3 regions of the Pseudomonas sp. DW-iso3 genome follow, and region 1 is predicted to be linked to each of the others. Evidence: riboswitches for the same ligand, from Rfam matches in the RefSeq annotation. Region 1 holds a riboswitch; each other region holds the start of a gene.
The links. Region 1 has a riboswitch for cobalamin ahead of cobW (cobalamin biosynthesis protein CobW). Riboswitches for the same ligand answer to the same signal wherever they lie in the genome.
Positions count from the first base shown of each region.

Region 2: it holds a riboswitch for cobalamin, as region 1 does, so the genes downstream of both, cobO (cob(I)yrinic acid a,c-diamide adenosyltransferase) here and cobW (cobalamin biosynthesis protein CobW) in region 1, are expected to answer to the same signal.
Region 3: it holds a riboswitch for cobalamin, as region 1 does, so the genes downstream of both, AC4PS7_RS12125 (ABC transporter substrate-binding protein) here and cobW (cobalamin biosynthesis protein CobW) in region 1, are expected to answer to the same signal.

Region 1 is NZ_JBZXDZ010000004.1:480,178-483,446, reverse strand. Features, by position in the region: gene cobN (cobaltochelatase subunit CobN) at 1-3, opposite strand, end outside; gene cobW (cobalamin biosynthesis protein CobW) at 7-1,074, opposite strand; cobalamin riboswitch at 1,168-1,367, opposite strand; cobalamin riboswitch at 1,733-1,937, shown strand; gene AC4PS7_RS14275 (CbtB domain-containing protein) at 2,034-2,222, shown strand; gene AC4PS7_RS14270 (CbtA family protein) at 2,234-2,938, shown strand; gene AC4PS7_RS14265 (cobalamin biosynthesis protein) at 2,935-3,269, shown strand, end outside.
Region 2 is NZ_JBZXDZ010000003.1:365,073-368,341, forward strand. Features, by position in the region: gene AC4PS7_RS10785 (C40 family peptidase) at 1-404, shown strand, start outside; gene AC4PS7_RS10790 (C40 family peptidase) at 549-1,088, shown strand; cobalamin riboswitch at 1,186-1,436, shown strand; gene cobO (cob(I)yrinic acid a,c-diamide adenosyltransferase) at 1,516-2,127, shown strand; gene AC4PS7_RS10800 (cobyrinic acid a,c-diamide synthase CobB) at 2,124-3,269, shown strand, end outside.
Region 3 is NZ_JBZXDZ010000003.1:655,000-658,268, reverse strand. Features, by position in the region: gene AC4PS7_RS12135 (M4 family metallopeptidase) at 1-212, opposite strand, end outside; gene AC4PS7_RS12130 (DNA/RNA non-specific endonuclease) at 341-1,267, shown strand; cobalamin riboswitch at 1,304-1,498, shown strand; gene AC4PS7_RS12125 (ABC transporter substrate-binding protein) at 1,603-2,613, shown strand; gene AC4PS7_RS12120 (FecCD family ABC transporter permease) at 2,610-3,269, shown strand, end outside.

The sequences.
Region 1 (3,269 bases):
CATGGGTTAAACGCTGAGGGCTGCGCGCAGTTGCGCTTCAAGGCCCGCCGCGTCGAGGTCCTGACCGATCAGCACCAAGCGTGTGATGCGTGCTTCGTCCGGGCCCCAGGCACGGTCGAAGTGCTTGTCGAAACGCGTACCCACCCCCTGGATCAGCAGGCGCATCGGCTTGTTCGGAATCGCAGCGAAGCCTTTGACGCGCAGGATGCCGTGTTGCACCACCAACTGGGTCAGGGCGTCGAGCAGCAGCGCTTCATCGGCCTGCGGCAGGTCGATGGAGATGGAGTCGAAGGCGTCGTGATCATGGTCATGATCGTCTTCACCGTCATGGTGATGGTCGTGATGACTGTGGCGACCGTCGATATGCTCTTCGGAGCCGGCACCCAGGCCGATCAGCACGTCCAACGGCAAACGACCGCTGCTGGCTTCAATGATCTTCACCGCGGGCGGCAGTTCTTCCGCGACTTCCAGGCGCACACGGGCCAGGTCTTCAGGGCTGATCAGGTCGCTCTTGTTGAGGATCACCAGGTCGGCGCTGGCCAGTTGGTCGGCGAACAGCTCATGCAGCGGCGACTCGTGGTCCAGGTTCGGGTCGAGCTTGCGCTGGGCATCCACCTGGTCCGGGAAAGCGGCGAAGGTGCCGGCGGCCACGGCCGGACTGTCGACCACGGTGATCACAGCGTCGACGGTGCAGGCGCTGCGGATTTCCGGCCACTGAAAGGCTTGTACCAGCGGTTTTGGCAGGGCCAGGCCGGAGGTTTCGATGAGGATATGGTCGAGGTCGCCGCGACGGGCCACCAATTCGCGCATCACTGGAAAGAACTCTTCCTGCACGGTGCAGCACAGGCAGCCATTGGCCAACTCGTAGACGCGGCCGTTGGCTTCTTCTTCGGTGCAGCCGATGGAGCACTGCTTGAGGATTTCACCGTCGATGCCCAGTTCGCCGAATTCGTTGACGATCACGGCGATGCGACGGCCCTGGGCGTTGTCGAGCATGTGGCGCAGCAAGGTAGTCTTGCCCGAGCCGAGGAAGCCGGTGACGATGGTGACGGGGAGTTTGGCCAGTGTTTTCATCGGATGCCCTTGGGGGCGGGCATACGGGACGATAGGCCCTGCGACGGCGCGCAGCAGCGGATTTCGTCACCGGATCACCCCGCCCGGTTGAAGTAGAAAATCGGTTGCGAGGCAGGTCTCCTGGCTTGGGGCTTGCGGGTCTTGCGACCGGCGCTGGCTGCGCCTTCCCGCCTTGTCGGCAGTGGCGTGGCAGTCAGCTGAACCCTTTACAGTTGCGGGGGCAGCCGCGGCTTGGACCGCGTTCCCTTCTTAGCTTCGGCCTGGGCCGAAGAACCTCGAAGGGTGTAAGGCTACGCAGTGCTTGGGGGATGGTCAATGATGGGTTGGGTTGGGTACATATCCGTTTCAGCGGTAACGGCTGAAATGGGTTCCGCCCTTACGGCGGGTCACTTTGGAAAAGAGCCCCAAAGTAACCAAAGGGCTCTTGCCCCAACACTCGGCACCTCGCTCACGCTCGGTGTGCCCGTAATCCGACAGGGATTGGGGGGGCGCTTAGGATCAAGATCAAGATCAAAAGCAAAAGCACAGCGGCCTGACAGCCGGCTTGAGTGGTGTAGAGCAAAGGCGGTTCGCTGTAGGAGCGGAACCCATTTCAGCCATCACCGCAGCAACGGATATGTACACACCCCAATTGACTCCCCTCCCACCCCCATGCTCTCCTACACATCTTGTTTCGGGTGCCCTTCACAGGGTGAAACGGGAAACCGGTGCGTCATAGCGATATGACCAGTCCGGTGCTGCCCCCGCAACGGTAAGCGAGTGAAGCGTCAGATCCACTGTGCCTCGACGGCATGGGAAGGCGATGCTTATTAGGCAGACTGCCCCTCGCAAGCCCGGAGACCGGCCCGAAAAAATCAGATAACAAACCCGCGGTGGGCGGGCGCTGTTCAAACCCTGCGTGCCTGGCTCGCGGGGTTTCCATGCGCTCGTTTCACCCAGACACCTGAAAGGGACGCGCCATGTCAATCGTCAGCAGCACCTCGCACTCCGCCAGCAGCACCGCTACCCTGAGCCAACGCCTGACCGCCGCCATCGGCGCGTCGATCCTTGGTGCGTGCCTGGTGTACTTTGCCGGTTTCTCGCACATCGAGGCCGTGCACAACGCTGCCCACGATACCCGCCACAGCGCTGCGTTCCCGTGCCACTGAGACCTGCCGACATGATCAAGCGTATCGTGCAAACTGCAGGTTTCACCGGCCTGCTGGCCGCCCTGTTGCTGACCTTGCTGCAAAGCTTCTGGGTCGCCCCGCTGATTCTGCAGGCGGAAACCTTTGAAAAGGCCCCGGCCGCCACCGAAGTGGCCCACGAACACACCGAAGGCGCTGCCGCCCACACCCACGATGCCGAAGCCTGGGAGCCGGAAGACGGCTGGCAGCGCGTGCTCTCGACCACAGGCGGTAATCTGGTAGTCGCGGTCGGTTTTGCGCTGATGCTGGCCGGTCTCTACACACTGCGCGCGCCAACCCGCACCGCCCAAGGCCTGCTGTGGGGCTTGGCCGGTTACGCAACCTTCGTGCTGGCACCGACGATGGGCCTGCCGCCTGAGCTGCCGGGCACTGTCGCCGCGGACCTGGCGCTGCGCCAAACCTGGTGGATCGGCACTGCGGCTTCTACAGCTGCCGGCATCGCTTTGATCGTATTTGGTCGTAACTGGCTGTTGAAAGTGCTGGGCGCGGCGATCCTCGCCGTCCCCCACGTGATCGGCGCGCCACAGCCCGAAGTGCATTCGATGCTGGCACCGCAAGCCCTGGAAGCACAATTCAAGATCGCTTCACAGTTGACCAACGTCGCTTTCTGGCTGGCACTGGGCCTGATCAGCGCGTGGCTGTTCCGCCGCAACCGTGACGACCAATACTCGGCATGACCCTGGTGATCGGCCTGGGTTTCCAGCAGGGTTGCGATCTTCACACCTTGCTGGCGCTGTTCGATTCAGCCCTCGCCGAGGGCGGTATCGAGCGTCACCGTATTAGCGCGCTGGCCAGTATCGATCGCAAACAGAATGAACCGGGGTTACTGGCTCTGGCCCAGAGGCTGAACCTGCCACTGCAATGTTTCAGCGCCGAGCAACTGGCGGCGTTTGAGCACCGCCTGAGCCACAAATCCGACATCGCTTTTGCCCACACCGGCTGTTATGGCATCGCCGAAAGCGCCGCGCTGGCACTCGCCGAGCACCTTGCAGGCAGCCCTGCCCGCCT
Region 2 (3,269 bases), on a different contig from region 1:
ACAGCATCCTCGAACGCGGCATGTCCCTGATCGGTACCCGTTACCGTTTCGGCGGCACTTCTGAAGCCGGCTTCGACTGCAGCGGTTTCATCGGCTATCTGTTTCGTGAAGAAGCGGGCATGAACCTGCCACGCTCCACCCGCGAAATGATCAACGTGGATGCACCGTTGGTCGCGCGCAACAACCTCAAGCCCGGTGATCTGCTTTTCTTCAGTACGGCAGGGCGTGGTCGTGTGAGTCATGCCGGTATCTACTTGGGCGACAACCAGTTTATCCACTCCAGCAGCCGTCGCAGTGGCGGTGTTCGAGTCGACAACCTGGGCGACAGCTACTGGAGCAAAACCTTCATCGAAGCCAAGCGCGCACTCGCCATGGCCCCGACGACAGTTACCGCTAGCAAGTAAACTTAAAGTGATACTTGAAGTTTGACGTGTAAGCGCTAGAATCCCTGGACATTGTTGTAATCCGTTCGCGCGAGCTTTGCTTGCGCGTTCTGGTTTTCAGCGTTCGGCAGCGAAAGCCGCATCCAGACCAGGATTGTTCTGCCCATGTCGACCTCGGCCCGCCTGATCCTCATTCTTTGCGCCGCGCTGCTCAGCGCCTGCGCAAGTCGTCCACCGCCGCCTGCTCCCGTAGCGGTGAAGCCCAAGCCGGTGTTCAACTATTCCAGCCAGAATTTCTCGCCTGCGGCCGAAGACGTCCTCTTCCGTGCCCTGGGCCTGGTCGGCACGCCTTATCGGTGGGGCGGCAACACACCGGACTCCGGGTTTGATTGCAGTGGCCTGATCGGTTTTGTCTTCCGCGACGCTGCCGGTATCTCCCTGCCGCGTACCACTCGCGAATTGATCGTGATGCGTGCGCAAGATGTCAGCGAGCAGAATCTGCAGACGGGCGACCTGTTGTTCTTTGCCACGGGCGGCGGTTCACAGGTCAGCCACGCCGGGATCTACGTCGGTGAAGGCCGTTTTGTGCATGCACCGCAAACCGGCGGTACGGTGAAGCTGGACACCTTGTCCAAGGCGTATTGGCAGAATGCCTACCTGAGCGCCAAGCGCGTGTTGCCAGGCAATCTGGCGCGTAATCCCTAGAAAGCAGCGGCAGGTTTCACGCGTGAAGCTGCAAGCGGTGCGATGCCTGCTTGCGTCGATCAGCTTGAAGCTTGCAGCTCGCCCCTCAAACTACTACCCTTCGCCGCTTGTTCCAGGTGCTCTGTGACCCATGGGTCGACGGAGTGAAACAGGGAAGCCGGTGAGTGAGCGCACTTGTACACAGTGACGCCGCGATCCCGGCGCTGCCCCCGCAACGGTAAATGAGTCAAGACGCTGCCTTTTGCCACTGTATCGCTCGCGATATGGGAAGGCGCAGCGTCGGTCTGCGCTTCTATAAGACGCGCGCCACTCATGAGCCCGGAGACCGGCCTGCAACATCCAACAGCATCACGGTGGGCGATGCTTGGCTGTCTGTTTTTTCTTTTTCCTGCCCGCCGTTTTTGTCCAGCCCCAACGGAGAGCTGCCATGACCGATTCCCCCGACCGCGACGAACGCCACCTGGCGCGCATGCTGCGCAAAAAAGCCGTGATCGATGAACGCATCGCCAACTCCCCGAACGAGTGCGGCCTGTTGCTGGTGCTGACCGGCAACGGCAAAGGCAAGAGCAGCTCCGCGTTCGGCATGCTGGCCCGGGCCATGGGGCACGGCATGCAGTGCGGTGTGGTGCAGTTCATCAAGGGGCGCAACAGTACCGGTGAGGAATTGTTCTTCCGCCGTTTCCCTGAGCAAGTGCGCTTTCATGTCATGGGCGAAGGCTTCACCTGGGAAACCCAGGACCGCCAGCGTGACATCGCCGCCGCCGAAGCCGCCTGGGCGGTTTCCCGCGAGTTGCTGCAGGACCCGTCTATCGGTCTTGTCGTACTCGACGAACTGAACATCGCCCTCAAGCACGGCTATCTCGACCTGGACCAGGTGCTCAGCGACCTGCAAGCCCGCCCGCCGATGCAACACGTGGTGGTCACTGGCCGCGGTGCCAAGCCTGAACTGATCGAAATGGGCGACACCGTCACCGAAATGGGCATGCTCAAACACGCGTTCCAAGCCGGTATCAAGGCACAGAAGGGCGTCGAACTTTGAATCAGCCCCGTCATTGCCCGGCCGTCTTGATTGCCGCACCGGCGTCCGGCCAGGGCAAAACCACCGTCACCGCCGCGCTTGCCCGATTGCACCGCAACCTGGGGCGCAGGGTACGCGTGTTCAAATGCGGCCCGGACTTCCTCGATCCGATGATCCACGAACGCGCCAGCGGTGCGCCGGTGTATCAATTGGACATGTGGATGGTGGGCGAGCAGGAAAGTCGTCGCTTGCTATGGGAAGCGGCGGGGGAGGCGGACCTGATCCTGATCGAAGGCGTGATGGGCCTGTTCGATGGCACACCGTCCAGCGCCGACCTGGCGCGACACTTCGGCGTGCCTGTCTTGGGCGTGATTGACGGTACGGCGATGGCCCAGACCTTCGGCGCGTTGGCCCTGGGCCTGGCACGTTATCAGCCGGATCTGCCGTTTGCCGGGGTGCTGGCCAATCGCGTTGGCACCTTGCGTCACGCACAATTGCTCGAAGGCAGCCTCACCGAAGGCCTGCGCTGGTACGGCGCGTTATCCCGCGAGACCGGTATCGAACTGCCTAGCCGTCACTTAGGCCTGGTACAGGCGAGCGAACTGAACGACCTCGATGTGCGTCTCGATGCAGCCGCCCAAGCGCTGGGCAGCAGTTGCGAAGTGGCTTTGCCGCCGCCAGTGACCTTTGCCGCACCGGAAGTGATCGAAACCCAGCCACTGCTCAACGGTGTGCGCATCGCCGTGGCCCGCGACGAAGCCTTCGCGTTTACCTATGGCGCCAGCCTCGACCTGCTGCGGGCAATGGGCGCTGAACTGGAGTTTTTCTCGCCGATCCACGATCGCAAATTGCCTGACGTCGACAGCCTCTATCTGCCCGGTGGTTATCCGGAATTGCACCACCAGGCGCTGGCGGAAAACACCTCGATGCTTGACGCCATCCGCGCTCATCATGCCGCCGGCAAACCGCTGCTCGCCGAATGCGGCGGCATGCTCTACCTGCTGGACTCGCTGACCGACGTCGAGGGTGTTCGCGCCGAACTGGTGGGCCTGCTGCAAGGCGATGCGGTGATGCAGAAGAAACTCGCGGCCTTGGCGCTGCAAAATGTCGAATTGCCCGAAGGCACGCTGCGCGGCCATACCTATCACCACTCCCTGACCACC
Region 3 (3,269 bases), on a different contig from region 1:
CGGCGTTTATCGGCCCCCATGGCCAGGGCCATATGCGCCGGTCCCTTGGCAGGCACGGCGACCATCCGTAGCGAGCGGAACGTTGTGTCCTTGGCGCGGGTGCGCAACGCGACCTCCCGTTGCGCTTTGTCCCCGTTGCGCGCGATCTGGTCGAGCATATAGGGCGGGATCAGGCAGAAAATCGGATTACGATTCGGCTGGCGAACACACATTGGCTGGCTCCATTTGGCAGGTAACAACGTCCGGGTCATCGATTCAGGATAGCCTCCAGGGGTTATCGCGTGTCATCAATTGTCATTAACCTATGTTGCAGTCGTGTTTATCCAAGGAGGACTGACCGATGCCCGCACGTAAAGCCAAAATCGACCTTTCATACCGCCCCAGGCTCGCTGACCTGCGCCCATTGATCGCACCGAGCCCCACATTGCTGGAGGCACGAGCCGCGACGCCCCGCGTCACCTCGGCCAACGACTTGAAGGACCGACGCGGCTACGCTGAGGACTTTCTCGGCAGCTTCGGGGTGCCCTGGCCTACGGTTGAAGAGACCTTGGCCGGCGATGTCCAGAAGCGCCTGGACTACACGCACTTCTCGATAACGATGTCACGCTCGAAGCGGCTCGCGCTGTATGTGGGCGTCAACATCGATGGCGGGCAGCATATGGACATCATTCGCAGCAACGACACCTGGGCCTACGACGGACGCCTGCCCATTGATGCGCAGGTGGGCGAAGCACTGTATGCCAGCAACGGCCTGGATCGCGGCCACTTGGTGCGCCGACAAGACCCCAACTGGGGCGACGCGGCGCAAACCGCCAACTTCGACACCTTCCACTTCACCAACTGTTCACCGCAGATGAGCGGGTTCAACCAGAAAACGTGGCTGGAGCTCGAAGACTACATCCTCGACAACACCCAGCGCTGGAAAGCCCGAGCCACCGTGTTCACCGGCCCGGTGTTCGCCGACGAAGACCGGGTGTACCGGGGCGTCCAGATCCCCAAGGCGTTCTGGAAAGTGGTCGCCTACCTCAGCGATGACGGCAAGCCTTCGGCCAGCGCCTACATGATCGACCAGAGCCGCGAGCTGGGCCAGCTCGACCTGGTGTTCGGCCAGCTTAGGACCTACCAGCGCAGCGTAATCCAGATAGAACGCCTCACCGGCCTGCGTTTTGCCAACCTGGCCGACTACGACGGCTTCAGCAACGAAGAACGCGCCACCGGCACGCGGATTGAAGCCCTGATACAGGGGCCTGAAGACATTCGTCTCTGACCGGGCGTGCCTCGGGCTATATCGCCCCGCCCTAATCAACTACCATACCGCGCCGGTTCCCAAACGGGACTAATAGGGAATCCGAAGCGCGGTACACCCTCGCCAATCGGAACTGCCCCCGCAACTGTAGGTGCTGAGCCTGCTCCCTGATGCCACTGGACCTTGTCCGGGAAGGCCGGAGCCTGGCGACGACGCATCAGTCAGGAGACCTGCCGGCCCAAGCTCAATTACCAACCGGCGGGGTGTCCGGGAAGGACATTCTTGCCTGTTTTTCTAGTGCAGCGCTTAAGGGTGTATTTCCGAATGGCACGTACGGTTCATTCGGAGATTGCCCCATGCTGCCACGCGTTACCGCCCTGCTCACCGGCCTGGGCTTCTGTGCCCTCGCCCAAGCCGCGCCCACCCACTACCCGCTGACCGTGGAAAACTGCGGCAGTCGCCTGACCTTCCAGCAAGCCCCCGCCCGCAGCGTGACCATCGGCCAGGCGGCCACCGAGATGCTCTACGCATTGGGCGTGGGGGACAAAGTGGTCGGCACCTCACTGTGGTTCAACAGCGTACTGCCGCAGTACAAGGTGCAGAACGACGGCATCGAGCGGCTAGCCAACAATGAGCCGAGCTTTGAAGCCGTGATCGCCAAGCGCCCGCAGCTGGTGGCCGCCGAGCTGGAGTGGGTGGTCGGGCCCCAGGGCGTGGTCGGCACCCGCGAGCAATTCCATGAACTGAAGATCCCCACTTACCTGCTGCCCTCCGACTGCGAAGGCAAGGACAACCTGGTAGGCGCCGACGGCACACGGCTGGAGCCGTTCCGAATCGAGACGATCTATAAAAGCATCAGCCAACTCGCCGAGATCTTCGACGTACAGGCGCGCGGCCAACAGTTGAACGACGACCTCAAGGTACGCTTGGCCAAATCTGTTGCCACCGTGCAAAGCAAAGGCCTCAAGCAAGCCAGTGCCTTGGTGTGGTTCTCCAGTTCCGAGATGGCCAGCGATCCTTACGTGGCCGGCCACAAGGGCATTCCAGAGTTCATGCTGGAAACCCTCGGTCTGCACAACGTGGTGCAATCCGATGAAGAATGGCCCGCCGTCGGCTGGGAAACCCTCGCCAAGGCCAACCCGACCTTTCTGGTGATCGCACGCATGGACCGCCGCCGCTACCCCGCCGACGACCATGAAAAGAAACTGGCCTTCCTGCGCAGCGATCCCGTGACTCGCAACATGGACGCGGTGAAAAACAACCGCATCATCATCCTCGATGCCCTGGCGCTGCAGGCCAGCATCCGCACGTTCGACGGGCTTGAGCAACTGGCCACGGCCATCGACGGCTACGACCTGCCCAAATGACGCGCACCCTACTCGCCCTGGCCCTGCTATTAGCCGCCCTACTCGCGGGGGTGGCGATCGGCGAAACCGCCATCTCGCCGCAAGTCGTGCTCCAGGTGCTCGCCAACAAACTGTGGGCGGCCAGCTACGTGCTTGACCCCATCGACGAAGGCGTGGTGTGGAACTACCGCCTCACCCGCGCCCTGGTCGCCGCTGCGTGTGGCGCCGGGCTGGCGACGTGCGGGGTGATCCTGCAATCGCTGTTGCGCAACCCACTGGCCGATCCCTACCTGCTGGGCATCAGTGCCGGCGCTTCGACTGGCGCGGTGCTGGTGGCGTTGATCGGCGTGGGCGGCGGGTTGATTTCGTTGTCGGCGGGCGCGTTTGTTGGCGCCATGGCGGCGTTTGCGCTGGTGATCCTGCTCGCGCGCGCCAGCGGTTCGGCCAGCGGCACCGGCCAGATCATTCTGGCGGGCATTGCCGGCTCGCAGTTGTTCAATGCGCTCACCGCCTTCCTGATCACCAAATCCGCCAGTTCCGAACAGGCGCGCGGCATCCTGTTCTGGCTGCTCGGCAACCTCAGTGGTGTGCGCTGGCCCTCGGTGTGGTTAGCGGTGCCGGTGGCCGTTGCAGGCTTGGCGGTGTGCCTGTGGCACCGCCGTGCGTTGGATGCGTTT